3 regions of the Bacteroides sp. OM08-11 genome follow, and region 2 is predicted to be linked to each of the others. Evidence: riboswitches for the same ligand, from Rfam matches in the RefSeq annotation. Region 2 holds a riboswitch; each other region holds the start of a gene.

Region 1 (10,061 bases), on a different contig from region 2:
GTTTACAATGTCAGCTTTAGTCATTTCTCTTAAAAAAAAATATTATTACTATTGTTTCCTAATTTTTTGGACTGCAAATATATAGCTTTTCCGTGGCTCTAAAAAATATATTTCGGACAATTTTCTAAAAAAGTCGCGGCATTAAGTTTTCTTAGACTGAAAAACAGTACTTTTGTCTTCTTAAAATGCTGTTTTCAACATGAGTATATTGACTGAAACATTGCTGGATTGGTATGAGGAAAACAAGCGTGAACTACCTTGGCGGGAGACTACTGATCCTTATCAGATATGGATATCTGAAATTATTCTGCAACAGACCAGAGTGGTGCAGGGGTATGATTATTTCCTTCGTTTTATACGTCGTTTTCCCGATGTAGAAGCTTTGGCTTCAGCTTCGGAGGATGAAGTGATGAAGTATTGGCAGGGACTGGGTTATTACTCTCGTGCCCGTAATTTGTATGCTGCTGCTAAGAGTATGAATGGTGTCTTTCCCAAAAAATATCAGGAAGTACGGGCATTGAAGGGAGTAGGAGACTATACGGCCGCCGCGATTTGTTCTTTTGCTTACAATCAACCTTATGCGGTGGTTGATGGTAATGTGTATCGGGTACTTTCTCGCTATTTTGGTATTGATACTCCTATAGATTCTACGGAAGGGAAAAGGCTGTTTGCAACTTTGGCAGACGAAATGTTGGATAAATTACATCCTGCCATTTACAATCAGGCCATAATGGATTTCGGAGCTATTCAGTGTACGCCGCAATCTCCTAATTGTATGTTTTGTCCTTTGGCAGACAGTTGCTCGGCTCTGGCAAAAGGCCAGGTGATGAAATTACCTGTAAAACAACATAGAACGAAAACGAGCAATCGCTATTTTAATTATATATATGTACGCATGGGTGCGTGTACTTTTATACATAAACGAACGGAAAACGACATTTGGAAAAACCTGTTCGAACTGCCGTTGATAGAGACAGAGGCAGATTTATCGGAAGAAGACTTTGTGAAAAGTTCTCAGTTCCGTTCACTTTTTGCAGAAGGAGAGAAACCCGAAGTCCGTTCTATTCTCCGGAATGTGAAACATGTTTTGTCACACCGGGTGATTTATACGAACTTTTATGAAGTGGTTTTGCCTGAAACGTCACAATCTTTTTCGGGTTATCAATGTATCAGAACCGAAGATTTGGGACAATATCCGATATCACGTCTGGTACATGCATTCATTGAGAAATATGTATAAAAGTTGTCTGTATTCTTGCATGATGTTGTTATTCTCGTTAATTTTGGCAGCAAATTAAAATAACAAGCTTATGTCAGTAAATAAAGTGATATTGTTGGGAAATGTCGGTAGGGATCCAGAAGTGAGGTATCTTGATAGTGGTGTGGCTGTTGCAACTTTATCTTTGGCTACTACCGAAAGAGGGTATACTTTGCAGAATGGAACTCAGGTTCCGGATCGTACGGAATGGCATAATCTCGTTCTTTGGCGCGGACTGGCAGAAACAGCAGAAAAGTATGTGCATAAAGGGGACAAACTTTATGTAGAAGGTAAAATACGTACCCGTTCTTACGATGACCAGACAGGTGCTAAACGCTATGTCACAGAGATTTTCGTAGATGTAATGGAAATGTTGTCACCTAAAGGTGCCACAGTGCCGGGAACGGCTCCATATACCCCTCAGGCTGGTATGGGCGGACAATCTGCAACTCAGCAACCTATCCCGCAAAATGCTCCTGCGCAAGATAATTCAACGGACGATTTACCGTTCTAATTGTTTAACTAAAACCAAATTCTTTGGACCCAGACGCTTATTTATGCCAATTGGCAGATGTTTTTAACGGTATATCCGTACATGCTCCCTCTATTTCGGCTGTTATAGCTATTATTTTGGCGAGTTTGCTTTTACTTGTTTCCGGTTTTGCTTCGGCTTCCGAAATTGCTTTTTTCTCACTCTCTCCATCAGACTTGAGTACTATTGAAGAGGGAAAACACTCTTCAGATAAGAAAATCCGTAATTTGTTGGATGATACGGAACGGTTGTTGGCTACAATATTGATTACGAACAATTTTGTAAACGTAACCATTATCATGCTTTGTAACTTTTTCTTTATGAATGTAGTTCAATTTCATTCGGTGATTGCCGAGTTTATTGTGCTGACGGTTATTCTTACTTTCTTGTTACTGCTTTTCGGTGAAATTATGCCGAAGATCTATTCTGCGCAGAAAACGTTGGCTTTCTGTCGTTTTGCTGCTCCTGGTATTATGGTTTGCCGTTCCATATTCTATCCGCTATCTTCTTTGTTGGTACGTTCCACTTCTTTCCTGAATAAACACTTTGTACGCAAAAATCATAATATCTCGGTAGACGAATTGTCTCATGCATTGGAATTGACGGATAAAGCGGAACTTTCTGAAGAAAATAATATATTGGAAGGTATTATACGTTTTGGTGGTGAGACAGCTAAAGAAGTTATGACCTCTCGTCTGGATGTAGTCGATCTGGAAATACGTACCCCTTTTAAAGAAGTTTTGAAATGTATTGTAGAAAATGCTTATTCGCGTATTCCGATATATGCGGAAACACGTGATAATATTAAGGGAGTGTTGTATATCAAAGATTTGCTTCCTCATTTGAATAAAGGCGATAATTTCCGTTGGCAGTCATTGATACGTCCGGCCTATTTTGTTCCCGAGACTAAAATGATTGATGACTTGTTACGTGACTTTCAAGCGAATAAAATTCATATTGCTATTGTGGTGGATGAGTTTGGAGGTACATCGGGTATTGTCACGATGGAGGATATCATTGAAGAAATTGTCGGTGAGATACGTGATGAATATGATGATGAAGAACGTACGTATGCAATTCTTAACGACCATACCTGGGTGTTTGAAGCGAAAACGCAATTGACGGACTTCTATAAGATAACCAAAATAGATGAAGAAACCTTTGATGAGGTGGCTGGCGATGCCGATACTCTGGCAGGGCTGTTGCTTGAGTTGAAAGGAGAGTTTCCTGCACTTCACGAGAAAGTTACTTATGACCGTTATGAGTTTGAAGTTCTCGAAATGGATAACCGTCGTATCTTGAAAGTGAAATTCACAATCAATTCAACTCTTGACTGATAACGTGCCTCTTTTTTTTCAAAATACAGAATTTGCCTGCCGGTGGGGCATTTGGAAAATGGATGAAACACTGGAAGAATTGCTTGTTTGTCTTCCTCATCAGGAATATTACAGGCAAAGTATGCAACGGTTTGCTGCCGGTCATCGTCGTTTGGAATGGTTGGCAGTTCGTGTGTTACTGTATACTTTGTTGGGAGAAGAAAAAGAGATTGCTTATTATTCCAACGGTAAACCTTATTTGCCGGACAATTCTGCTTCTATCAGTATTTCGCATACCAAAGGATATGTTGCAGTACTGTTGGGACCACCGGGGAATGAGGTTGGAATCGATATTGAGCAATACGGTGAACGGGTGAGGCGTGTATCGCATAAATTCATGCGTGATGATGAAATTCCGGAAACATTTCAGGGAACTGATATTTGGTCTTTGCTGCTTTACTGGTCGGCAAAGGAAACGATGTTTAAATGTATGAATGCTTCCGAAGTCGATTTCCGGGAACATTTGCGTATTTTCCCATTTACGGTAGACCGACAAGGCATTTTCTCCGCTGAAGAATATCGTACAGCAGAGAAAATGCACTATTCAATTCATTATTATATATATCCGGATTTTGTACTGACTATGAGTCTGTAAAATCACTGTTTACAGTCTTTCTAACTGTATGGTGAAGTGGCGCATCAATGGAGCTTCCCATGCGATACGTATTCCATGCTTAATGCTTTCGCGTTTATCATATACGTTTTTCAGGGCGGCAGCCACCACATTCATGTGATTGTCGGTATATACCCGGCGAGGAATAGCCAAACGCAACAAATCCAAGCCGTCGAAGCGGTTTTCACGAGTAACGGGGTCACGGTCGGCAAGCAGATAACCGATTTCGCAACCACGGATACCAGCTTCCAGATACAGTTCAATGGTTAAGGTTTGTGCCGGAAATTCTTCTTTGGGAACATGAGTCAGAACTTTGGGGGCATCTACAAAGATGGCGTGACCTCCTGCCGGACGTTGGTAAGGTATCCCGTATTCATCCAACTTTTGAGCCAGATATTCCACTTGGCGTATACGGGTTTCGAGGTTATCGAATTCTGTGTTTTCATCCAGACCGATGGCAAGCGCATTCATGTCACGACCATTCATACCACCATAAGTGAGGTATCCTTCAAATTGTACACAAAAACTTTTAGCCCCTTCATACCAGTCTTTCCGGCGGGTAGCGATAAATCCACCCATGTTTACGATACCATCCTTTTTGGCACTCATGGTCATACCGTCAGCAAGGGTAAACATTTCACGAGTAATCTCTTTAATGCTTTTTTCGCTATAGCCGTCTTCTCTCATTTTTATAAAATAAGCATTTTCGGCAAAGCGTGCAGAGTCGAATAATACAGGTTTGCCATACTTATCTGCAACAGCACGAACTTCGCGTAGATTTTGCATGGAAACGGGTTGCCCGCCGGCCGTATTGTTGGTGATAGTAACAATGATAAACGGGATACGGTCATTGTGTTCCTGCAAAGCTTTTTCCAGTTTAACCGGATCTACATTGCCTTTGAATGGAATTTCCAGTTGTGTTTGTTTGGCTTCGTCAATGGTACAGTCCAATGCCGTTGCTTTACGTCCTTCTATATGTCCTTTGGTAGTATCGAAGTGAGAATTTCCGGGAACGATGTCTCCCTCGTGAACCAAATAGGAGAACAGTACATTTTCTGCAGCGCGTCCCTGATGGGTGGGGATGATATATTCAAAACCCGTCAGACGGGTGATGACTTCTTTTAGTTTGAAGAAGGAAGTGGCACCGGCATAACTTTCATCACCCAACATCATTCCTGCCCATTGACGGTCGCTCATGGCACCCGTACCGGAGTCGGTGATGAGGTCGATATAAACTTGTTCCGATTTGAGTTGAAAGACGTTATAGTGGGCTTCTTTCAACCATTGTTCACGTTCTTGGCGGGTACTTTTACAGATAGGCTCCACCATTTTGATTTTCCATGATTCGGCAAATGGGATTTCCATAATCTTTTCTTTTTAGTATTTGACAATAGGTCATTGAAAAGTAGGTTAATTACTTTTTGTGTGCCGAATATAATTATAAAATAGCTATAAAACAATATTTGATCTTACTTTTTGTAAAATAAATGTCCGGGCGAAATCACTTCGACCGGACACTATTCAAATAAACTTGGCAGAGTTTATTGTAATTTTACTTTCTCTGAATCAGGTTTGATGAATGAAATGATGTGGACGATTTGTCCGGCTTCATTAGACTCAACGCTTTTTCCTCGAAAGCAATGATAAATGGTTGCATGGCAGGTCTTCTGACTCGTTTCTGTTACAAACACCTTCCCGGAAGCATGCTTCCAGTGGTATAGAGAGTTGTTGTCTGTAACATTGCATGAAACTTACAGCAGCGGGACTGTTCAGGATTTGCACCTGATTCCCTTTTAATTGCCATCTTTGAAAGAAAAAATGGCAAACCAATGCGTTGCAAAGATAAGAAGAATTTGGGAGAAAACAAGTTTATGAATATATTAAATGTCAGTGGGATGATACCGTTGGAAAGATGGTACAAATCCGTTCATAAGATAGTTTTTGTACGCTAAAGGAGATATTAACCTCATAATTAAGCTTCGTCTCAACCGCCGGGATATATATCTTGGCGGCTAAGATGGCCATCTCGGCAGCTGAGATTTGCATCTCGGCTGCTAAGATATAGTTTATCTTTAGGATGGTGTGCTTTTCTCCTGATGAGAATATATATTTATCAGCAGATTGATATACGTTTTTCAATATAGTGGGGTATATTGCCTGATATGCATCAGTATTTCTCTTTAGCCAATGTGAACACGAACTCCAGTCCTCCGCCTTGGCTGTTCTTGGCGGATATTGTTCCTCCATGTATGATGACGGCGTTTTTTACGATAGCCAATCCTAGTCCGGTACCTCCAAGTTTGCGTGAACGTCCTTTGTCCACCCGGTAGAAACGTTCGAACAGGCGGTTCAAATGTTCTGGTGATACGCCTACTCCGGTATCGGCAAAACTGAAATAATAAAAGTTCTCATCTTCACGGAAACAGCTGATATGGATGTGGATATGCGTTCCCGCATATGCAATGGCGTTATCCGTCAGATTACGGAAAATGGAATAGAGAAGAGAATAATTGCCTCGCAGTTGTATGTTGGGTTTTAAGGAATTGACAACAGTTATTTGTTTTTCTTCCAACTCTAAAGATACTTCGTTGACGATGTTGGTCACCAGCATGCTGATGTCCACTTTCTCCATGTCGATCATATTGGCGGCTTCGTCCATGCGTGTCAATACCGAAATGTCCCGTAGCAGACGGCTCAGACGGTTACTTTGAGCATAGCATCGTTCCAAAAAAGTCTGCATTTTCTCTCGGGAGATGGTTTCATTGTTTACAATGGTTTCCAAATATCCCTGAATGCTGCTTACGGGCGTTTTCAATTCGTGGGCGATGTTCTGAGTCAGTTGCCGTTTCATCCGTATCTGTTCTTCTTCCAGAGTAATATCATTGATGGAAATCTCGAAACTTAAATCCTGAAAGATAATACACTCCACAATAAAGATGCGTCCGTTTTTATTGATATTGACGGACATGCGTTTCTCTTCCTTGCCGGACGGACGTTTTTGTGCCTTGTTGATGAAATCCGTAAGTTTCTGGAATTCACAGATAGCGAAGATTTCTTCCGTTGTTTGCAGGTTGGAGTCAGAAATCAGATTGCTGTATTGGGTGAACAGATTGTTGACAAGTATTTCTTTTTTGTCTTTGGTGAATACCCCTAAACCTTCGCGTGAGGTCTGCAAGTGGGTAATCAGCTTTTCACGTTCGATGTATAAGGCTTCCTTCGTCTCACGTAGACGCTTGTATATCTGGATGATATGTTGGGATATTTCTCCCAATTCATTGTGTGGAAATGCTGATTGCATATCCATTTCTACAGGCTCGTTTTTATCGGCGCGTTTGGCAAACTCGCGTAGATGATTGATTGCTGTTCCGAGCTTGGAGGTGAACTTGTAAAAAACGAACATTAACAGCAGCGTTACAATGACGGTAAACCATATGTAGTGTGGATCTGCTGCCAGGCTGTTTATCAGATTGACATTGTAAGGCAATGCCGAACGGATAATATAGTTTTTATAAAGTGTGGCAGAATAGAAATAGGGCATTCCGGTAGTCTCGGAAGTTCGGCGCAAGTCGTATCCTTTTCCGCTTTTTAATGCGGTTTGTATTTCCTGGCGATTGATGTGGTTGTTGAATTGGCTGTGATTGATTTTATTGTAACTGTCGTACAATACGTCTCCGTGCAAATCCACAATGGTGACACGCAGGTCTCCGGCTATATATCGGGATGTGTAATTATCCAGCAGGGGAGTCCACAGGCTGTCGGGAATGTCCCGTATCTCTTGCTGCAGGCGTTCGTTGTAGTCTTGAAGTTGCGTGTCAAGTAATTCTACCTTGTATTCTTTTTCCCGTTGATACTGATAAGCGATGAAACAAATGGCGAATACAAGAAACAACGAAATTACCGAAAGGAATAACTTCCGGCTGAAAGACAAAAAATGTCCATCGTTATTCTGCTTCGAAACAATATCCATATCCTAAACGAGTTACAATGCATTTACCATAAATACCGATTTTTTTGCGCAGACGGGTAATGTTTACGTCGATGGTACGGTCTAGAACATATACCTCGTCACTCCAGATACGACCCAAAATGTCTTCACGGGAGAATACACGTCCTTTGTTTTGCAGTAATAGGAGTAGAATTTCGAACTCTTTTTTGGTGAGTGGGGCTTCTTCTCCATTTATACTTACTTTCTTTTTGATGATGTCCAGCACCAGTGTCTGGTAAACGAGCTGTTCCGGTATGTGCTCCGTTTCCTCCTGTTGTGTACGGCGTAACACGGCTTTGACGCGTGCAGCCACTTCGCGTAACGAGAATGGTTTGGATATATAGTCGTCGGCGCCCAGGTTGAACCCTGTTACCGTGTCGTTTTCTGTATCTTTGGCTGTAATGAATATGATGGGGACTTTGGCGGTCTTTTTATCCTTCTTCAGCATACTTGCCATTTTAAATCCGGAAATTTCCCCCATCATTACATCCAGTAATAAAAGATTATAGCTACTGATGTCCATCTTCAGGGCTTCTTCGGCAGAATTGGCCGTATCTACTTCGTAACCTTCGTTCTCCAGGTTGAACTTTAAGATTTCGCACAAATCTTCTTCATCGTCCACTACTAAAATCCGGTAATCGTTCATTGCATTTTTATTTATATGTGATGTGGAACTGACAGTTCCTTTATCACAAAGTTAAACTTTATTTCTTTTCTTCGACAAAAGTGCAGTGATTTTGTTACGGGAAAATGAAATAAGTGTTACATTATCATTACATTTGTAGTGAAGGATGTGGTTGGGAATTTATTTTCCAGTCATTCTTTATATTTTCAAACTATAAATGACTGGTTGTACTATGAAAAATTATTGTAAAAAAACGTTATGGAGTAAGATTATATTGGGTATCCTGGCTACAGGATGTATGATTTTTTTGTTATATCGGAACGAATCGCGATTATGTAATGAACAAGCGAAAACAATATTTAGGAAAGCATTAGTACAAGAATTGCAAAAACGGGATACTGTATCTGTTTTTCATTGGACTAATAAAGAAACAACACTTTTTTTGGAAGAAAATATTCCAGATGTGGTAAAGATAGAAACAGAACTTGGTGAAAAAGAATATCGAATACCATCTGAGAAATACCAATATAGTATTGTAAAAGATGAAACTCAACGTGGTTTGCTGACTTACCTTTTAAGTGAAAATCCTTTGAACGTGGATTCTATAAATGTGATATGGGATAGTTTATTAACCACAATAAATCCTGACCTAAAGACTTATACACGAGTTTCCATTACGGATTTGGAAGGATATATAACTTCTTCTTATTCAAAAATAAATTTAAGTTCCATTCCAGCTGATAGTTTATGTTCTTACTATATAGGGGCCCGTTGTGAAATTGAAGTAACGGGTTTTATCTTTTATCATTGGTGGGATATTCTGTCTTTTCGGTATATATTGATAGTGGGTTTACTTTGGCTTTTGATAGGAAGTCTTTTTTATCTCGGGAAAAAAATATATTGTTGGATAAAACTTAAATTAGTTGAAGAAAAGATAGTTATAATAGAGAAAGAAGTTCCGGTTATTCCTGTGGAAACAGAAAAATCATGCACTTATCAGTTGGGTAAAGATTTTTATTTTGATGTAGAGCGGAAAATGCTGAAGAAAGACGGTATTATTAGGAGATTGGCTCCTCAAGTGACTGATTTGTTTGTATTGTTCCTTAGGAATAAATATCATAAAATTTCTGTAAAGGAGATTTGTGCTGCACTTTGGCCTGACAGTAGCGGAACTGTGGAACGTGTACATACAGTAATGCGTCGTTTACGTAAATCATTGTCGAGTATTTCAGAACTTCAGATTAACTATGAACATGGTGAATATCAGTTAATAATTCCCCATTTCATCGAAAAAAATGAAGTTACTGATGATGTGGAAGTAGATGTTCCCGTACTGACTGATACTGGCAAGTAATATATAGTCAGCATTTGTCAGCGTTAAAAATAGGAGATTGATTTTATAGTGCATAATTTTACACCATCATTAATTTATAATATTATGATTTCGTTATGAAGAAAAATGGATTATTTGCAATCTTGTTGTATGTATTGAGTATAATGTGTTTTGACGCCGCCCAATCGCAGAAAAAGCTTGATGATTTGTTCTAAAATAATGTAGAAGCTTTAGCTACTGGTGAAGATGAAGTACCTGTACATTGTTATGGAAGTAGAAGTGTGGACTGCCCTTCTGGTGCTAAAGTGAAATTCGTAATTTCAGGTTTTGGCCTTGATA
Region 2 (10,061 bases):
TCGAAGAAGTTGTGGATCTTGTTCATAAAGTACAGATAGCTTACAATGAGAACCTGAAACAACTACAAAACAAGGGTATGCTTCCATTGTTTGATGCCGGTTATATCAATATGGGACGTCAATATTTGACAATCGGTGTGAATGGTTTGGTGGAAGCTGCGCAATTTATGGGTATAGATATTAATGACAATCCCAAGTATGAAGCTTTTGTACAGGAAATATTGAGTATTATTGAAAAATATAATAAGAAATATCGTACAAAAGATTTGTTATTCAACTGTGAAATGATTCCTGCTGAAAATGTGGGTGTGAAACATGCCAAATGGGATAAAGAAGCTGGTTTCGAGACATTCCGTGATTGTTATAACAGCTATTTTTACATTGTGGAAGATACTTCGCTGAATATCGTAGATAAGTTCCGTCTGCATGGTCGTCGTTATATAGAACATTTGACGGGTGGCTCGGCACTGCACATGAATTTGGAGGAACATTTGAGCAAGGAACAATATAGGCAATTACTTCGTGTGGCTGCAAGTGAAGGATGTAATTACTTTACTTTCAATATTCCGAATACAATTTGTAACGATTGCCAGCATATAGATAAAAGATACCTGAAAGAGTGTCCGAAGTGCCATAGTAATAATGTTGATTATCTGACTCGTATAATAGGTTATATGAAACGCGTAAGTAATTTCTCACAACCACGGCAAAAGGAGGCTGCACGAAGATATTATGCTCCGCTACACTGATTATGATATCGTTTTTCAAGAAATACCGGATGAGGTGACGTTGGCAATCAATATTTCCAACTGTCCCAACAAATGTAAGGGTTGCCATAGTGCTTATCTAATGAAGAATGTTGGAGAGTCACTGACGGAAGAGAGTCTGTCGGCACTTCTTGAAAAGTATGGTAATTCTATCACTTGTGTTTGTTTTATGGGTGGGGATGCCGAACCTGCCGAAGTGGAACGACTGGCTCTATTTCTTTCTAATCGATTTACTATTAAAGTCGGATGGTATTCAGGTAAACCTGAGTTACCTGCCGGTTTTGATACAAAGTATTTCCGGTATATTAAATTAGGTCCGTATGTTGAAAGCCTTGGCGGTCTGAAGTCTGAACGTACCAACCAACGGCTATATCGCATTGATAATGGCATCTTCAATGACATTACATACCGTTTTAAACGGCAAACATAAAATCTCCCTCTAATAAACAACCAATACCTGTGATAAAAGAAAAGACTTTTATAAATCTATTCTCAATTAATTTAGATTTTCCTTTATCTTTGTCGCCGAATTGGCTTCGGATGAACTATTCTGTCATCCGAATTAAAAGGGAATCGGGTGTAAATCCCGAACAGTCCCGCTGCTGTGAAGCTCTATTTAATATTTTGAAAAAGAACTTTTACCACTGATATTGTGTTTATATATCGGGAAGGTTTCAAGATAGGAGTTAGTCAGAAGACCTGCCATTCATTAAAGGTTGCCTTTGCTCGTGGGTTAGGAAGACAGACCGAAAGATTAGATTAACATTAAAATTTAAAAGGGATGCCTATGAAAAAGGTATGTCTACGTTGTGGTGCAACATTCCAGTGTATGCACGACAATATAACGCAATGTCATTGTACAACGGTACAGCTGGACTTACAGCAACGTATGTATTTAAAAGAGAATTATCTGGACTGTTTGTGTCCGCGCTGTCTGGATGAAGTAAAAGATGCATTTTACAGAAGCGGAAAAAATCCCCAATATATTAAGCAAAAACGAAATGATAAAAAAAGTACTGATAGCCAACAGGGGTGAGATTGCCTTGCGTGTTATGCGTTCATGCCGAGAAATGGGAATGCTTGCCGTAGCCGTTTTTTCAGATGCCGACCGTACGTCACATCATGTAGCCTACGCTGACGAAGCCTATCCGATAGGTGGAACTACAGCTAAAGATAGTTATCTGAATATTGAGAAAGTAATATCTGTGGCTAAACTCAGTAAAGCAGACGCCATCCATCCCGGATATGGTTTTCTGTCTGAAAATGCAGATTTTGCACGTCGTTGTAAGGAAGAAGGTATTATTTTTATAGGTCCTTCGGCTGAAACGATGGAAGCTATGGGAGATAAGATCGCTGCCCGCAAACGAATGATTGCCGCCGGGGTACCGGTAGTTCCCGGAACAGAACGACCTTTACAGAATGCTGAAGAAGCAATACGTGTTTGTAATAAGATAGGTTATCCAGTGATGTTGAAGGCATCTATGGGAGGCGGTGGCAAAGGTATGCGGCTTATTCATAGTGAAAATGAAGTTGTGGAAGCATACAATACAGCCCGTTCCGAATCGATGTCATCTTTCGGTGATGATACGGTTTATCTGGAAAAGTTTGTAGAGGAACCTCATCACATCGAGTTTCAGGTTTTGGGCGACAATCATGGGAATGTAATTCATCTTTTCGATCGCGAGTGCTCGGTACAGCGGCGCAATCAAAAAATTGTGGAAGAAAGTCCGTCACCTTTTCTCACTGAAGATCTACGAAAAGAGATGGGAGAAAAGGCTGTTGCTGCGGCCAAAGCTGTAAGTTATTCCGGTGCAGGTACCATTGAGTTTTTAGTGGATAAAAACAGGAATTTCTATTTCCTTGAAATGAATACCCGGTTACAGGTAGAACATCCTATTACAGAAGAGGTGGTTGGCGTAGATTTAGTAAAAGAACAAATCAGGATTGCTAATAACGAACCTTTACACCTTAAACAAGAAGATTTATTTCAACGTGGTCATGCGATAGAGTGCCGCATCTGTGCAGAGGATACGGAAAATAACTTCATGCCTTCACCGGGTATCATCAAACAACTGACGGAACCGAACGGGATCGGAGTTCGTATAGATAGTTATGTGTACGAGGGGTACGAAATACCTATCTATTATGATCCGATGATTGGTAAATTGATAGTGTGGGCAACAACCCGCCAATATGCCATCGAACGTATGCGACGCGTGTTGTATGAATATAAGATAACAGGATTGAAAACAAATCTGGCTTATCTGAAACGTATCATGTATGTACCGGACTTTGTGAAAGGCGAGTATAATACCTTGTTTATTGGAAAAAATGCCCGCATGTTGGTTCGCACTAATACAACTAACAATGAACTGGAAAATATTGCCATGATTGCCGCTTATATAGATTATCTGGTTAATCTGGAAGAAAATACGTCGGGACAACTTCCAGACGGACGCCCTATTAGTCGCTGGAGAGAATTCGGATTGCAGAAGGGTGTACTGAGAATTTAATTGATTGATAAGAAAATGGAAATACATATTGGAGACCGGACAGCAGATGTTACACTGGTCAGTAAAAATGGAAATAAAGTACAGTTAACCATTGATGGTAAACCATATGATGTAGATATTGTAATGGCAGAAAACGGAAGCTGTTCTATTCTACACAACGGTAATTCGTTCAATGCCGGAATAGTGCGCGCAGAAGGAGGGAAGAGTTATGATGTAAGTATGCTCAACCGTTCATATCATGTAGATATTGTAGATACGCAAGCCAAGTATCTGCGCATGAGAAAAGGTGCGGATGAGAAACAGGATAATAAGATTATAGCTCCCATGCCGGGTAAAGTCGTAAGTATTCCTGTGAATGTTGGTGACCAATTGGTTGCGGGAGATATTGTCGTAGTATTGGAAGCCATGAAGATGCAAAGTAACTACAAAGTGAGTGCGGATTGTGTAGTAAAAAATATACTGGTGAACGAAGATGAACCGGTAAATGCCAATCAGGTTTTGATAGAATTGGAGCTTATTAAAGAAGAATAACCATGAATAGAGAAGATATATATAAACAGTTTGAAGAACTGGATAAACGTGCCTCATTGGGTGGTGGGGTAGAGAAAATAGAAAAGCAACATATTTCCGGTCGTATGACAGCACGTGAACGCATTGACTTTTTACTGGATAAAGGGACTTTCAATGAGTTGGATAAATTTGTAAATCATCGTTGTACCGATTTTGGTATGGAAAAAAAACAAATAGCCGGTGACGGTATGGTGAGTGGTTACGGTAGAATAGATGGTCGGCTTGTGTTTGTTTATGCTTACGATTTTACAGCTCACGGCGGTTCATTGAGTGAAATGAATGCGACTAAGATAGTCAAGGTGCAACAACTGGCACTAAAAAATGGTGCTCCGGTGATTGCATTGAATGATTCGGGAGGAGCGCGTATTCAAGAAGGTGTAAATAGCCTTGCGGGATATGCTTCCATTTTCTATCAGAACACAATAGCATCAGGAGTCATTCCCCAAATATCTGCAATTCTTGGTCCTTGTGCCGGTGGAGCCTGTTATTCTCCGGCATTGACTGATTTTATTTTTATGGTAAAAGAACAAAGTCACATGTTTATTACAGGGCCAGATGTAGTGAAAGCCGTAACTCATGAGGAAGTGGATAAAGAAGAATTGGGTGGTGCTTATACACATAGCAGTAAGAGTGGAGTGACTCATTTCATGTGTAATAACGAAGAAGAAACTTTGATGAGTATTCGCGAACTTCTAAGTTTTTTGCCATCCAATAATATGGAAGATACACCTTTCAAACCCTGTACGGACGATATTCATCGTCAGGTAGAAGCTTTACAAGCAGTCATTCCGGAAGATCCAAATATGCCTTATGATATTAAGGATGTCGTAGAGCCGGTATTGGATAATCAATATTTCTTTGAAGTAATGCCCCATTTTGCCAAGAATGTAGTCATTGGCTTTGGCCGTCTCAACGGGCGTTCAGTAGGAATTGTCGCCAACCAGCCTGCGTATCTGGCTGGAGTACTCGATATTGATGCATCTGATAAGGTTGCCCGTTTTATACGTTTTTGTGATTGCTTCAATATTCCATTAATAACCTTTGAGGATGTACCGGGATTTTTGCCGGGAACAATGCAGGAGCATAATGGCATTATTCGTCACGGAGCAAAAATCGTGTATGCTTATGCAGAAGCGACAGTTCCAAAAATAACGTTGATTACACGCAAAGCGTATGGAGGGGCGTATATTGTGATGTCCAGTAAACCGACTGGTGCTGATGTAAATCTAGCTTATCCACAAGCAGAAATTGCTGTAATGGGAGCTGAAGGTGCTGTAAACATCCTTTATAGAAAAGCTTCTACCGAAGAGAAAAAAGATATAATTGAGCAATATAAGGAAAAATTTTCTAACCCTTATCGTGCTGCTGAACGTGGTTTTATTGATGAAATTATTATGCCGCGTGACACCCGTTACAAATTGGTGCAGGCATTAGAAATGGCTCATAATAAGAACCAAAGTAACCCACCGAAAAAACACGGTAACATGCCTTTATAAATAGTTATTAAAAAAATGTGTGAATGGTATCCCCGGAGAAGTGATTTCTGCGGGGATATATTATTGAGTTTTAATTATTAAAACATATAAAATGCTGATTTTATGGAATTGTTAAGAAATTTGTTCGAAGGATATCCTCATCTATGGGGTGGAGGAGTGGCACACTCCGTACTTATCTTATCACTAGTCATTGCTTTCGGTATCATGCTGGGGAAAGTGAAGATTGCCGGTATCTCTTTGGGGGTTACCTGGATATTATTTGTAGGCATTATATTCGGACATTTCAATCTTAATTTAGATGAACATTTACTTCACTTTCTGAAGGAGTTTGGTTTAATACTATTTGTATATTCTATCGGTTTGCAAGTTGGACCCGGTTTCTTTTCCGCCTTTAAAAAAGGTGGATTCACTCTGAATATGCTGACTGTGTTAGTCGTATTTGTTAGTGTATTGATTACCATTATACTTCATTTCTTTACAGGTATTCCCATTACTACCATGGTAGGCATTCTTTCCGGTGCCGTAACCAATACTCCCGGTTTGGGCGCTGCCCAACAAGCAAATAGCGACTTGAACGGGATAGATGCTCCTGAAATTGCTTTAGGTTATGCAGTAGCTTATCCGCTAGGTGTAATTGGATGTATTTTAGCGTTACTCGCGTTGAAATATCTTCTCCACATTAATACGGCAAAAGAAGAAATGGAAGCTGACCGTGGACTGGGACATTTACAAGAATTGACTGTACGTCCCATTTCTGTTCAAATACGAAATGAAGCGGTAGAAGGAAAGAAAATCAAAGATATCAAACCATTACTAAACCGGGCATTCGTTATCTCACGTATACGTCATCACGAAGGAGATGGAAAGGCTGAATTGGTAAATGCAGATACTGTACTACATGTACAAGATGAAATTTTGTTTATTGCTAATCCAATTGATGTAGAGGCTATTATAGCCTTTTTTGGTAAAAAAATTAATGTTGAATGGGAACAATCAGATAAAAATTTAATATCTCGCCGTATTCTGATTACAAAGCCGGAATTGAATGGAAAGTCTTTGGCACAATTAAAGATACGTAATAATTTCGGTGCCAATATAACACGGGTAAACCGTTCTGGTGTCGATTTGGTAGCTGCTCCTCAGCTTCAGTTACAAATGGGTGACCGTGTCACTATTGTAGGCAGTGAGCTAGCCGTTAGTCATACGGAAAAGATATTGGGTAATTCGTTGAAACGACTGAATCATCCGAACTTAATACCCATTTTTCTAGGTATTGCTTTAGGCTGTATTCTGGGTAGTCTTCCTTTTATGTTTCCGGGTATTCCTCAACCTGTTAAGTTGGGTTTGGCAGGTGGTCCGCTGATTGTGTCGATACTTATCAGCCGTTTCGGTCCTCAATACAAATTGATAACCTATACGACAATGAGTGCCAATTTGATGATACGAGAAATAGGTATCTCTCTCTTCTTGGCTTGTGTGGGTTTAGGAGCAGGAAAAGGATTTGTAGATACCATTATTTATGAAGGAGGATATGTTTGGATAGCTTATGGCGCTATAATTACTGTAGTTCCTCTATTGATAGGAGGTTTGATAGGGCGATTTGCCTGGAAACTGAATTATTATACTCTGATAGGAGTATTGTCAGGTACAAATACCAATCCTCCTGCATTAGCTTATTCTTCAGATCTGACTTCTTGTGATGCACCCGCTGTGGGATATGCCACAGTTTATCCATTAGCAATGTTCCTGCGGGTACTCACTGCTCAGATATTGATATTAGCATTGGCATAGTATTCTTCAGCTTTTGCCAATGTTTCCGGTTTTCCTATATCAAACCATTGGAAACCTTGGAGCGGATAACCTTGTATAGGTATATGTTGACAGATGGACAGGTAAAATGGGATAATAGAAAATTTTCCTGTCCACTGTTCATTTTTCATATAGCGGAAAAGGGAAGGAGAGATAACATGTATGCCGCCAAATGCTAATTCTTTATAATCTCCTTCGTGGAAATTAAATCCCTCCGGTTTTATTTCTTGGGTAGACTTATTTATCCATCCATGCAGGTTATAACTATCATCGAATAAGAGATAACGGGATGTTTTTCTTTCACTGACAAGTAAAGTTGCTTCTGCATTACTGTCCTGATGATGGCGATAGAAGGTTGTCAAATCTATATCAGTCAGGATATCTGCATTATGAACGAGAAACGGTTCGTTACCATCTAAAAAGGGACAGGCTTTCTTGACACCGCCGCCAGTATCAAGCAGCATATCGCGTTCATCGCTGATATGGATGTTTAAGCCGAAGGAATTATTGGCATGAAGGAACTCGACAATCTGCCCTCCAAAGTGATGAATATTGATGGTGATATCATCGAATCCGGCTTTTTTTAATCGTAATATCACTCGTTCCAGCATGGGTTTACCAGCTACCGGAACGAGTGCTTTGGGCATATTATCCGTCAGTGGGCGTAAGCGGGTACCCAAACCGGCGGCGAAAATCATGGCTTTCATTAATACTATTGTTTCGATTTAAATGTCTGTTCGATGTTTTGTTCCCTATGAATAAGGTTTACCTGTACCCCAAACTTCTGATTTAAGTGTTCAGCCAAATGTTGTGCTGAATATACAGAACGGTGTTGCCCACCGGTACAGCCAAAACAGATAGATAGGTTTGTGAAACCACGTTCCATATAGCGTTTTACAGATGCATCTACCAAAGCATACACATGTTCAAGGAAAGTGGCGATTTCCCCATCATCTTCCAGAAAACGAACAACCGGTTCGTCCAATCCGGTAAAAGGCTTATATCGCTCGTACTTTCCGGGATTATTCACGGCACGACAATCGAATACAAATCCACCACCATTACCGGACGAGTCTTCAGGAATACCTTTCTTATAGGCAAAACTGATAACCTTCACCACTAAACGACGTTTTTGCAGGTCATCGGTAAATTGTTTTAATTCGGTAAGTTCGCGCAGTACTTTACAAAGATATGGATATTCGGGATAGGGCTCCTGCAACAACTGACGCAAATTTTCGATAGCAAACGGTACACTTTGAATAAAGTGAGGCTTTTTCTCGAAGTACCCCCGAAAACCATATGCCCCCAATACTTGCATAGTGCGGAATAAAATGAAATGACGGAGTTGCGCATAAAAATATACTTCGTCTACAGACTGATATTTACGTAACGCTTCGATATACTCCTTCAGCAATTCTTTGCGTAGGCTCTCGGGGTAATTTGCTTTGGCTTGCCACAAAAATGAAGCTACGTCATAGTAAACGGGACCTTTACGTCCTCCTTGAAAATCGATCAGCCAAGGTTCGCCATTTTTGATCATGACATTACGGCTTTGGAAGTCACGGTACATAAAAGTAGCCGAACTATTGCGAAGTAATACATCGGACATTTTTTGAAAATCATCTTCCAGACGGTCTTCCTGGAAGTCCATACCTGTGGCTTTCAGAAAACAATATTTAAAGTAGTTCAAATCCCATAAAATTGAACGACTGTTAAACTCGGCCTGCGGATAACAATAAGAGAAATCCATTCCATCGGCTCCGGCAAATTGTATCGCAGGCAATAACCGGATAGTCTTACGCAACAACTGCTTTTCATCTTCACCAAATACACTGGTTTTACGCCCTTTCTCTATAGCATTGAAGAGTAATGTGTCACCCAAGTCTTCCTGTAAATAATAGATATCATCATTGGAACGGATATATACTTGTGGAACGGGCATGCCTTTTTGTCGAAAATGTTCCGCCATATAAAGAAATGCACGATTTTCTTCAACAGATTCGCCACTGACACCAATCAATATCAGGTTGCCGGTGAGACGGAAATAGCGACGGTTAGAACCGGAAGATGGAAGTTCATCAATAGTTTCCGGTTCATGCCCGGTATATGTAATGTAGAGTTTTTTTAGTTCGTCAATTATCATAGTAATTATTTTATTTTGGCAGCTAAGATAAAACTTTTGTCGGAGATATGTTTACCTTTGCACATGAAATGTAAGTCTAACTTCAATCACATATCGTAGTTTGTCAATGTACCTATGTGTTAAAGATAAGAAAAACGTGTCATGACCTTAGGGAATAAATCGTAAATATATAAAATGGCTACAACTCCTCAATTTCTGATTGCAGCTCCTACTTCCGGTAGTGGAAAGACTACCATCAGCCGCGGACTGATGGCTTTATTTACAAAAAAAAGATTGAAAGTACAACCTTTTAAATGTGGTCCTGATTATATTGATACCAAATATCATACAGCTGTTTGTGGACGTTCTTCCATTAATTTGGATACATTTATGGCCTCACACGACCATGTACGCCAACTCTATGCCTATTATGCATTGGATGCAGACGTTTGTATGGTGGAAGGTATGATGGGAATGTACGACGGATATGATCGGGATAAAGGTTCTTCAGCAGAAATTGCAATGTTGTTGCACTTACCCGTCGTATTGGTGGTGAATGCCCAATCAGTTGCTTATTCCATAGCACCACTTCTGTCCGGTTTCATTCATTTCCGTCCGAACATACATATCGCAGGAGTTATCTTCAACTGTGTAGGTTCTCCGCGGCATTATGAAATGCTCCGGGAAGTTTGTGAAGATTTGGAGATTACTTGTCTGGGCTATCTACCTAAAGAGAGTGTGTTAGAACAAGACTCACGTTATTTAGGATTGGATTTCAGCAAAC
Region 3 (10,061 bases), on a different contig from region 2:
TGACGTATTCCGCGAGTTTCTGGGTGATTATGACTCTGACCGTGTGAAATTTATGGTAACACAAAAGGTGGAGGACGAATATGAAGAAGGAATGAAGTTGCTGCGTGAACTTTATGAGAAGGCAAGCCAGGACAAACGTGTGGAGGTGCCGTTGAGTGAGTTGCGCGTAGGATTGAAATGCGGTGGCTCCGACGGTTTCTCGGGTATTACCGCCAATCCGCTGCTGGGGATGTTTTCTGACTTCCTGGTTGCTCAGGGAGGAACGAGCGTGCTGACAGAAGTACCGGAAATGTTTGGTGCAGAGACTATCCTGATGAACCGTTGCCGCAACAAAGAGTTGTTTAACGAAACGGTGAAACTGATTAACGACTTCAAGGAATATTTCCTCTCCCACGGTGAACCGGTAGGCGAAAATCCTTCTCCGGGTAACAAGGCAGGAGGTATCTCGACCCTGGAAGATAAAGCGTTGGGATGTACGCAGAAATGTGGCAAGAGTTATGTGGAAGGGGTATTGCCTTATGGCGAACGCCTGAAGGTAAAAGGTCTAAATCTGCTTTCCGCTCCGGGCAATGACCTGGTGGCTGCTACGGCGCTTGCTTCATGTGGATGCCATATGGTATTGTTTACTACCGGACGCGGAACGCCTTTTGGAACGTACGTGCCGACTATGAAAATTTCTACAAATTCTACCCTCGCCAAGAATAAACCGGGATGGATTGATTTCAATGCGGGAGTCATCCTTGAGGACGAACCGATGGAGAAGACATGCCAACGGTTCATTGAGTATGTGATCCGGGTGGCAAGCGGTGAGTTTGTGAATAACGAGAAAAAGGGATATAAAGAAATCGCTATCTTCAAAACAGGAGTTACGCTGTAGAAAGAAGTTAAAGAGACAGAGGCAAATAGCTAATTATAATAAGAGCGACGCAGAACCATTTTGTGTCGCTCTTCGTTTTTTTATAACTTTGCAGCGAACTTATAAATAATCTTTTATATGTCTACAAATATAAATACAGAGACCACCTCAAGACACAAAGGAGGCTGGTGGTCATTGAGCCCACTGGTAGTATTCCTTTGTCTTTACCTGGTGACATCACTGCTTGTCAACGATTTCTATAAAGTACCTATTACGGTAGCGTTCCTGCTTTCTTCCTGCTATGCTATCGCCATCACCAGAGGATTGAAACTGGAGCAACGTATTTACCAGTTTTCGGTAGGTGCCGGAAATAAGAATATATTGCTGATGATCTGGATTTTCGTCCTTGCCGGCGCCTTTGCACAAAGTGCTAAACAGATGGGAGCCATTGATGCCACTGTAAACCTTACGCTACATATCCTGCCGGACAACCTGTTGTTGGCAGGCATTTTTATTGCCGCCTGTTTTATCTCGCTTTCCATAGGGACGAGTGTAGGAACAATCGTGGCTCTTACGCCGGTAGCCGTGGGACTGGCGGAAAAGACCGGCATCGACCTTCCTTACATAGTGGCAATCGTCGTAGGAGGATCATTTTTCGGAGATAACCTTTCGTTTATTTCAGACACGACGATCGCATCCACCAAGACGCAGAATTGCGTGATGAGAGACAAATTCAAGGTGAACTTTATGATCGTAGTACCGGCGGCACTTATCGTATTGGGCATCTACATCTTCCGGGGATTTTCCTTATCGGCTTCACCGCAAATACAGGAAATAGAATGGATGAAAGTAATTCCCTACCTCATCGTACTGGGTACCGCGATAGCGGGAGTCAATGTGATGGTGGTTTTGCTGCTCGGTATCATCTCCACAGGAATTATCGGATTATGTACGGGGATGGACCTCTTCAACTGGTTCGGAGCGATGGGAACGGGCATCACAGGAATGGGCGAGCTCATCATTATCACCCTGTTGGCGGGCGGTATGCTCGAGACAATCCGTTATAACGGAGGAATAGATTTCATTATATCACGTCTGACACGGCACGTCAAAGGTAAACGCGGAGCAGAATTCAGTATTGCGGTATTGGTAAGCATAGCCAATCTCTGCACCGCCAACAATACAATCGCCATCATCACCACAGGACCTATTGCCAAGGACATCGCCCTACGTTTTCATCTGGACCGCAGAAAAACAGCGAGCATACTGGATACATTTTCCTGCCTGATACAGGGCATCATTCCATACGGAGCACAGATGCTGATAGCGGCAGGACTAGCAAGCATATCGCCACTGAGCATTATCGGCAACCTGTACTATCCTTTCTGTATGGGTACATTCGCCATATTGGCTATATTGATAAGGTATCCGAAAAGATACTCTTGAAAATGAAGTATTGATAATAAACGTTGGGTGATAATAGGTTATCCGAAAAATAATTCATCGTTTATAATTCATAATTCATAAATATTCCGTACCTTTGCACCCGCTATTACGAGATAGTAGCATAATTCAAATCATTAACTAAAAACATTTTAATTAAATGGCAACAAAAATCAGATTGCAAAGACATGGACGTAAAAGCTACGCTTTCTACTCTATCGTAATTGCAGACGTAAGAGCGCCACGTGATGGTAAATTTATTGAGAAGATTGGTACTTACAATCCCAACACCAATCCCGCCACAGTAGATTTGAAGTTCGACCGCGCACTTGACTGGGTATTGAAAGGTGCACAACCTACCGATACTGTCCGCAACATCCTTTCCCGTGAAGGTGTTTACATGAAGAAGCACCTCCTTGGTGGTGTAGCTAAAGGTGCATTCGGCGAAGCAGAAGCAGAAGCTAAATTCGAAGCTTGGAAAAACAACAAACAAAGTGGTTTGGCTGCTTTGAAGGTTAAAGAAGAAGAAGCCAAAAAAGCTGAAGCAAAAGCACGTCTCGAAGCCGAAAAGAAAGTAAATGAAGTAAAAGCTAAAGCATTGGCCGAAAAGAAAGCTGCTGAAGAAGCTGCTAAGGCTGCTGCTGAAGCACCGGTTGAAGAAGCAACTGAAGCTCCAGCTGAAGAAGCTCCCGCTGAATAAAAAAGCACAGCATCCCTATAAAAATGGGACAACAAAACATAAAATCCTCTCCGGTTATGCCGGAGGGGATTTTTTATTATTATCTTTGTCCCCTACAAAAATTATTTATTAAAAGAATGAACAATGAAAAAAATTACTTATCTGCTCGCTGTCGCCGCTGTATTCGCAGCTTGTAACAGCAACAAGGGTTACACCGTAACCGGAACTGTAGAGGGTGCTGCCGATGGCGACACTGTTTATCTGCAAACTATACAAGGGCGTCAACCCGTTAAATTGGATTCAGCCGTCATCACTAATGGAACTTTTACCTTCAAAGGTGCTCAAGATACCGCAGTCAACCGCTACATCACTTACCAAGCTGCCGACAAAGACGGTATGATGACCATTGATTTCTTCCTCGAAAACGGAAATATCAATGTAAAACTGACTTCCGGAGAAGAAGATTCCGCAACAGGTACTCCCAGCAATGACGCCTATCAGGAAATCAGAACCCAGCTCAATGGATTGAACAGCCAGATGATGGCTATCTATAATTCGATGTCCGACACAACTTTGACCGACGAGCAACGCGAAGCCAAAGGAAAAGAAATGGAGGCGTTGGAAAACAAGATGATGGAAGTTACCAAAGCAGGCATTCAGAAGAACATCACCAATCCGGTAGGTGTACATTTGCTGAAACAGAACTTCTACTATATGGATGTAGCCGATCTTGATCCGTTGATGCCGCAAATTCCTGCCGCATACGAAAACGATGAAATCATCGTCAAAATCAAAGACAACGTTGAAAAGATGAAGGCTACTGCTGTAGGACAGAAATTCACAGATTTTGAAATGCAGACACCGGAAGGCAAGACAGTGAAACTGTCCGATTACGTTGGAAAAGGTAAGGTAGTGCTCGTTGACTTCTGGGCGAGCTGGTGTGGTCCTTGCCGTCGCGAGATGCCTAACCTGGTAGAAGCATACGCCCAATACAAGAATAAGAATTTCGAGATTGTAGGTGTTTCTTTAGACCAAAGCGCCGACTCTTGGAAAGAAGCTATCGAAAAGCTAAATATCACATGGCCGCAAATGTCTGACTTGAAATACTGGAATTGCGAAGGTGCCAAACTGTATGCTGTAAGCAGCATTCCCCACACCGTATTGATTGACGGTGACGGAACAATCATTGCACGCGGCTTGCACGGTGACGGTTTGCAACAGAAATTAGTGGAAGTCATAAAATAAGTGGAAGCCGGATAAACAGAGGCCGGCCCCTCTACATAATCAAAGCCTCGCATTAAATTAATTAATGCGAGGCTTTTGTATATATATGTAGGATTAGCTCCAATGAAATACACCATTTACTCCCATAAGATGTGGCATTTGCCTCCATAAGGTGTGGCATCTCAGAAAGAAAATATCCGTTCTGCCATATCCATCCCCAGTTTCACCGTCTGCCACTGTTTTTCTTCATCGGTATCAGAAAGATGAAGAAGGCTATCCGCATCGGGCAGACAAAGCGTGAAGCGCTTCAATGGAATATAATTCAATACTTCCTCTATTTTCGCCTGCAACTCATCCAGCTCATCTTCTTCCGGATAATAGGAAATTACAAAGCCAAATACAGCTTCTTTTTCACGGACAAACCACAACAGACGGCTACGGTCGCAAATGCCGCAATCATAATTCAGAAAATATGCATCGGCTCCATGAAGCCGTATCAGCATATCTGTCGCTGCATGAAAAGCGACAAACAATCCGTCCGGCCGTTCACGCAACACCCGGTTATTCAGCCGGACAGCCTCATCCATCAAAAGAGATTTCGCACCATCAAACTGCACATAACGACATCCTAAATTATAGAGTGCTGATAATAAATTCTTGTAGGCTACCGCCAAGTCATCCGACAATACATTTATATCCGGATAAATCCGTTCCAACTGCAAAGCGTCAATTTCACGAAGAATTTTGGTGAGTAATTTTCCCGGAGATGGTATATGCTGCTTCGCCAATACATCCCCGACAACAATCCCTGTCAGAAAAGTATAATCATCAAGAATGGGATGATGCGACAGGCTAACCCTTCCGGTCAATTCCAGAACTTTGGATGCAAAATCACCGGTATGCGATTTATAGCCAAGTCCTTCCCAGCCTTCAAGGAAATCACGGTTACGAAAGCCTCCATCTGTAACGACTTTCATTCCTTCGGATTTAAGACGTTCGACAAGGTTGCGTATTTCAGCATTTTCGATGGCCTGCAAGGTATTTAAACTAATCTGTCCTTTCTGATACTGCGCCCATGCATCTTTCAATGTAGCTGGTGCCCACAATGTCCCTGCAATATCAACTTTGAACGGGGGAGACAATTTTTCCATAATCGTTCTTTTTTGAAATTAAAAATTCACCTTCTGCTCTATCCCACGAGTAGCAAAAGAACACTAAAGAATGGCAGGTCTTCTGACTTGATTTCCATTTCGAGCAGCCTTCCCAATCATTCTCCAATATCGAAAAACCATTAGTGGCAGGAGGTAATTACTGAAATGTTTAATATGAAACCTTACAGCAGCGGGACTGTACGGGACTTACACCCGTTTCCCTTTTAATTGCAAATAGCGAAAGCCATAAGCAAACCAATTCGCTACAAATATAACTAAAGTATTTGAAAACACATAAGTAGACTTTTCTTTTTTCATTTATAAATTCAAAACAATTTTACATCATCGAATGATACGATTTTCATTAAAGTTTACTTATAATCATCTCATTTAAAATAAAGTTTTCCATTCAACAAACAAATACACTTGGTTATCAACATATTAACCATTTTTAATCACACAAAAGTTTTCCAAAAAGAAAATCATATAGAGAACTATTATATCTTTGTCCACTCAATTAAGTAAAACAATAAAATCTAAAAAAGCAACGGTAATGATACAAACGGTAATCAAGCGTGACGGACGTATTGTCGGTTTCAATGAAGAAAAAATAGTGACTGCCATTCGTAAAGCCATGCTCCATACGGACAAAGGAGAAGATTTGCAGTTAATTCATCAGATCACCGATCACATCTCTTTCAGAGGAGAGCCGCAGATGACGGTAGAAGCTATTCAGGATATGGTAGAAGTAGAACTGATGAAAAGCAGCCGCAAGGATGTCGCACAGAAATACATCGCTTACCGCAATCAACGCAGCATCGCCCGCAAGGCTAAGACACGTGATATCTTTCTGGAAATCATCAATATCAAGTCCAATGATATCACTCGTGAAAATGCCAACATGAACGCAGATACTCCTGCGGGGATGATGATGAAATTTGCCAGTGAAACCACCAAACCGTTTGTAGACGATTACCTGTTGAGTGATGATGTTCTGGATGCCGTCAGCCAAAACTACCTGCACATCCACGACAAAGATTATTATCCCACGAAGAGCTTGACCTGTGTACAGCATCCGTTAGATCGTATCCTTAACTACGGTTTCTCTGCCGGACATGGAGAGTCGCGTCCTGCCAAACGCATCGAAACCGCCAGTATCTTAGGTTGCATCTCATTGGAAACGGCTCAGAACGAAATGCATGGCGGACAGGCTATTCCCGCTTTTGACTTCTATCTGGCTCCGTACGTCCGTAAAAGTTATATTGAAGAAATCAAAAACCTGGAGGAATTGTATGGCAAGGATTACTCCCACCTTTATCAGAAGGAGTTGACGGACTATCTGCCACAACCCTTGGACGGACTGTCTGATGAGAAACGTATCGTCCAACATGCCGTCAACAAGACTGTAGCCCGTGTACATCAGTCTATGGAAGCATTTATCCATAACATGAACACGATACATTCCCGTGGAGGTAACCAAGTGGTATTCAGCTCCATCAACTATGGTACAGACACCTCTGCCGAAGGACGCTGTATCATCCGCGAATTGCTGAAAAGTACTTATCAAGGAGTGGGAAACGGAGAAACAGCCATCTTCCCCATCCAAATCTGGAAGAAAAAACGAGGAGTAAGTTATCTGCCCGAAGACCGTAATTACGATCTCTATCAGCTTGCCTGCAAAGTAACCGCCCGCCGTTTCTTCCCCAACTTTCTGAACCTTGATGCTACTTTCAACCAAAGTGAGGAGTGGAAAGCTGATGATCCCAAACGCTACGAACACGAAGTAGCCACAATGGGATGCCGTACACGTGTTTTTGAAAACCGTTTCGGACCGAAAACCTCCATCGGACGTGGAAATATTTCATTCTCCACAATTAATATCGTCCGCCTTGCCATCGAATGTATGGATATAGAGAATAAAGAACAACGCATCGCCCGCTTCTTCTCCAAGTTGGACTCCATGCTCGAGATTACGGCACGCCAGTTGCACGAACGTATGGAATTCCAGAAGACTGCATTCGCCAAACAGTTCCCCTTGCTGATGTCTGCCCTATGGATAGGTAGCGAAAAGCTGAAACCGAACGATAGCATTGCCCCGGTTATCAATCAAGGTACATTGGGTATCGGTTTTATCGGTTTGGCCGAGTGTCTGGTTGCACTACTTGGAAAACACCATGGCGAATCGACAGAGGCTCAGGAGCTGGGAGTCAAAATCGTGACCTACATGCGCGACCGCAGCAATCAGTTCTCCGACCAATACCAGCATAATTATAGCATATTGGCCACTCCGGCCGAAGGGTTATCGGGCAAATTTACCCGGATAGACCGTAAAAAGTTCGGTATCCTTCCGGGTATCACAGACCGTGATTATTACACCAACTCCAACCATGTACCTGTATATTACAAATGCAGTGCCCGTCATAAAGCTGAAGTGGAAGCTCCCTACCATGAACTGACGCGCGGCGGGCATATATTTTATGTAGAGATGGATGGAGATGCCACGCACAACCCGGAAGTCATTATGCGTGTGGTAGATATGATGGATCGTTATAATATCGGTTATGGCTCTGTCAATCACAACCGTAACCGTTGCCTGGACTGCGGATACGAAAATTCTACTGCCAATCTGGAAGAATGTCCGAAATGCGGAAGCAGACATATCGACAAGTTACAACGTATCACTGGCTATCTGGTAGGTACTACCGATCGTTGGAACCAAGCCAAGCTTGCGGAGTTAAACGACCGTATCACTCATCATTAATCGTTGAAAAAATGATTTCTATTCTCGACATATTAGAAGATACTACTGTAGACGGTCCCGGTTTCCGTACCGCTATTTATGCAGCCGGATGTCCTAACGGATGTCCCGGCTGCCACAACCCCGAATCATGGGACATCCATCGCGGATACTGGATGAGTACGGACGAGATCCTGAAAAAAGTACTTGCCGACAATTTTGCGGATGTGACCTTCAGCGGCGGTGATCCGATGTTCCAGCCGGAAGGTTTTACAGAGTTGGCATCGGCCATCAAAATCAAAAGCCGGAAAAACATATGGTGTTATACGGGATATACCTTTGAAAATCTGTTACGTAACCCTCGGCAAGCAAAGTTACTGGAATATATCGATGTGCTGGTAGACGGCAAATTCAGAAAAGAGCTACGCGATGAGAGCCTTTACTTCCGTGGCAGCAGTAACCAACGGTTGATTGACGTACAAGCGTCACTGAAAGCAAACAAAACCGTGAACTACAACTACAATCCGGGAATTTAACGGCTTAGTTTCCCGGCAAGTCTTTCTTGTGAATTTTGAATTAACTTCTATAGACGGCATCCCATCAGAATATTTTTCCTACATTTGTGCCACGAAAAGAATTTATAACGAAGGATTCTGAACACCATGCATAAAAAACAAGCCAATAAGAAGACGATACGCTTCCGCCGCTGGAGCCGGAAAACTTATGCCGCATTTGCCAGCATAGGCCGCCAAGTCACGATTGGCTACCTGCGGAAAAATGTAGCAGACAGTTCGCTGCGTAAGCAAAATTCGGTTCAGACTCTCCCCTATTATATCCAAATTATGACTACAAATGAATTAAAAGCCCAGATATTGTCAGGCATAGACATATCGCCCGACCAAGCAGTCTGGCTGGCCAATATGGCCGATCGTGAAGCGCTGTACGCCGCCGCACACGAAATTACCGTCGCATGCGCGCCGCGCGAATTCGACATGTGTTCCATCATCAATGCAAAATCAGGACGATGCCCCGAAAATTGTAAATGGTGCGCACAATCTGCCCACTACCACACGAAAGCCGAAATCTACAACCTGCTGCCCGCTGAAGAATGCCTGAAACAGGCACAATACAATGAACAACAAGATGTCAACCGTTTCTCCCTCGTAACCAGCGGACGCAAACCTTCATCCCAACAAATTGAACAACTTTGCGATACGGTGCGCCACATGCGCCGCCACTCGTCTATCCAGCTGTGTGCTTCACTGGGCCTGTTGGATGAGGACGAGTTAAGGGTTCTGCACGAAGCCGGCATTACACGATATCATTGTAACCTGGAGACAGCACCTTCTTATTTCCCTACTTTATGCAGTACCCACACACAGGAAGAAAAACTACACACGCTCCAGGCTGCCCGCAATGCAGGTATGGATATTTGTAGCGGTGGCATCATCGGTATGGGAGAGACGATGGAACAACGTATCGAATTTGCCTTCACCTTGAAAAAATTGGGAGTGCAATCCATTCCTATCAATTTACTCAGTCCTATCCCCGGCACACCGCTCGAAAATCAGCAACCGCTAACAGAAGAAGAAGTACTGACTACCATCGCCCTTTTCCGCTTTATCAATCCTACAGCCTATCTTCGTTTTGCGGGAGGACGTTCCCAACTCAGTAAAGAAGCGGTAAAGAAATCTCTTTATATCGGAATTAATTCTGCCATCGTAGGCGATTTGTTGACCACTCTCGGCTCAAAGGTTTCGGAAGACAAAAAGCTGGTTGAAGAAGCGGGATATCAGTTCAACGGTTCGCAATTCGACCGGGAACATTTGTGGCATCCTTACACATCGACCACCAATCCACTGCCCGTATATAAGGTGAAGCATGCCGAAGGGGCAACAATTACCATTGAAACGCCGCAAGCCCCGAACGGCAAGCAAACACTTATCGAAGGTATGTCGTCATGGTGGTGTG

What was found. A riboswitch is a leader RNA that binds a small molecule or an ion and turns the genes downstream of it on or off. The one in region 2 is predicted to bind cobalamin.
Region 1: it holds a riboswitch for cobalamin, as region 2 does, so the genes downstream of both, DXC10_RS08755 (tryptophanase) here and DXC10_RS14440 (cysteine-rich CWC family protein) in region 2, are expected to answer to the same signal.
Region 3: it holds a riboswitch for cobalamin, as region 2 does, so the genes downstream of both, DXC10_RS13710 (cobalamin biosynthesis protein) here and DXC10_RS14440 (cysteine-rich CWC family protein) in region 2, are expected to answer to the same signal.

What each region holds. Positions count from the first base shown of each region.
Region 1 covers NZ_QSTJ01000004.1:56,551-66,611, reverse strand. Annotated here, with positions in the region: gene DXC10_RS08780 (HU family DNA-binding protein) at 1-24, opposite strand, end outside; gene mutY (A/G-specific adenine glycosylase) at 200-1,240, shown strand; gene DXC10_RS08770 (single-stranded DNA-binding protein) at 1,311-1,772, shown strand; gene DXC10_RS08765 (gliding motility-associated protein GldE) at 1,796-3,127, shown strand; gene DXC10_RS08760 (4'-phosphopantetheinyl transferase superfamily protein) at 3,132-3,761, shown strand; gene DXC10_RS08755 (tryptophanase) at 3,771-5,144, opposite strand; cobalamin riboswitch at 5,419-5,625, opposite strand; gene DXC10_RS08750 (ATP-binding protein) at 5,947-7,746, opposite strand; gene DXC10_RS08745 (response regulator transcription factor) at 7,721-8,410, opposite strand; gene DXC10_RS08740 (hypothetical protein) at 8,622-9,743, shown strand; partial or broken gene DXC10_RS16710 (hypothetical protein) at 9,950-10,061, shown strand, end outside.
Region 2 covers NZ_QSTJ01000009.1:18,255-28,315, reverse strand. Annotated here, with positions in the region: gene nrdD (anaerobic ribonucleoside-triphosphate reductase) at 1-749, shown strand, start outside; gene nrdG (anaerobic ribonucleoside-triphosphate reductase activating protein) at 733-1,197, shown strand; cobalamin riboswitch at 1,282-1,489, shown strand; gene DXC10_RS14440 (cysteine-rich CWC family protein) at 1,555-1,803, shown strand; gene accC (acetyl-CoA carboxylase biotin carboxylase subunit) at 1,769-3,280, shown strand; gene DXC10_RS14430 (biotin/lipoyl-containing protein) at 3,296-3,811, shown strand; gene DXC10_RS14425 (acyl-CoA carboxylase subunit beta) at 3,814-5,346, shown strand; gene DXC10_RS14420 (putative transporter) at 5,449-7,137, shown strand; gene DXC10_RS14415 (nucleotidyltransferase family protein) at 7,110-7,862, opposite strand; gene DXC10_RS14410 (RNase adapter RapZ) at 7,868-9,298, opposite strand; gene DXC10_RS14405 (cobyrinate a,c-diamide synthase) at 9,473-10,061, shown strand, end outside.
Region 3 covers NZ_QSTJ01000008.1:37,985-48,045, forward strand. Annotated here, with positions in the region: gene DXC10_RS13690 (UxaA family hydrolase) at 1-877, shown strand, start outside; gene DXC10_RS13695 (Na+/H+ antiporter NhaC family protein) at 995-2,302, shown strand; gene DXC10_RS13700 (30S ribosomal protein S16) at 2,460-2,999, shown strand; gene DXC10_RS13705 (TlpA disulfide reductase family protein) at 3,123-4,223, shown strand; gene DXC10_RS13710 (cobalamin biosynthesis protein) at 4,385-5,353, opposite strand; cobalamin riboswitch at 5,408-5,628, opposite strand; gene DXC10_RS13715 (anaerobic ribonucleoside triphosphate reductase) at 5,907-8,114, shown strand; gene nrdG (anaerobic ribonucleoside-triphosphate reductase activating protein) at 8,126-8,626, shown strand; gene bioA (adenosylmethionine--8-amino-7-oxononanoate transaminase) at 8,753-10,061, shown strand, end outside.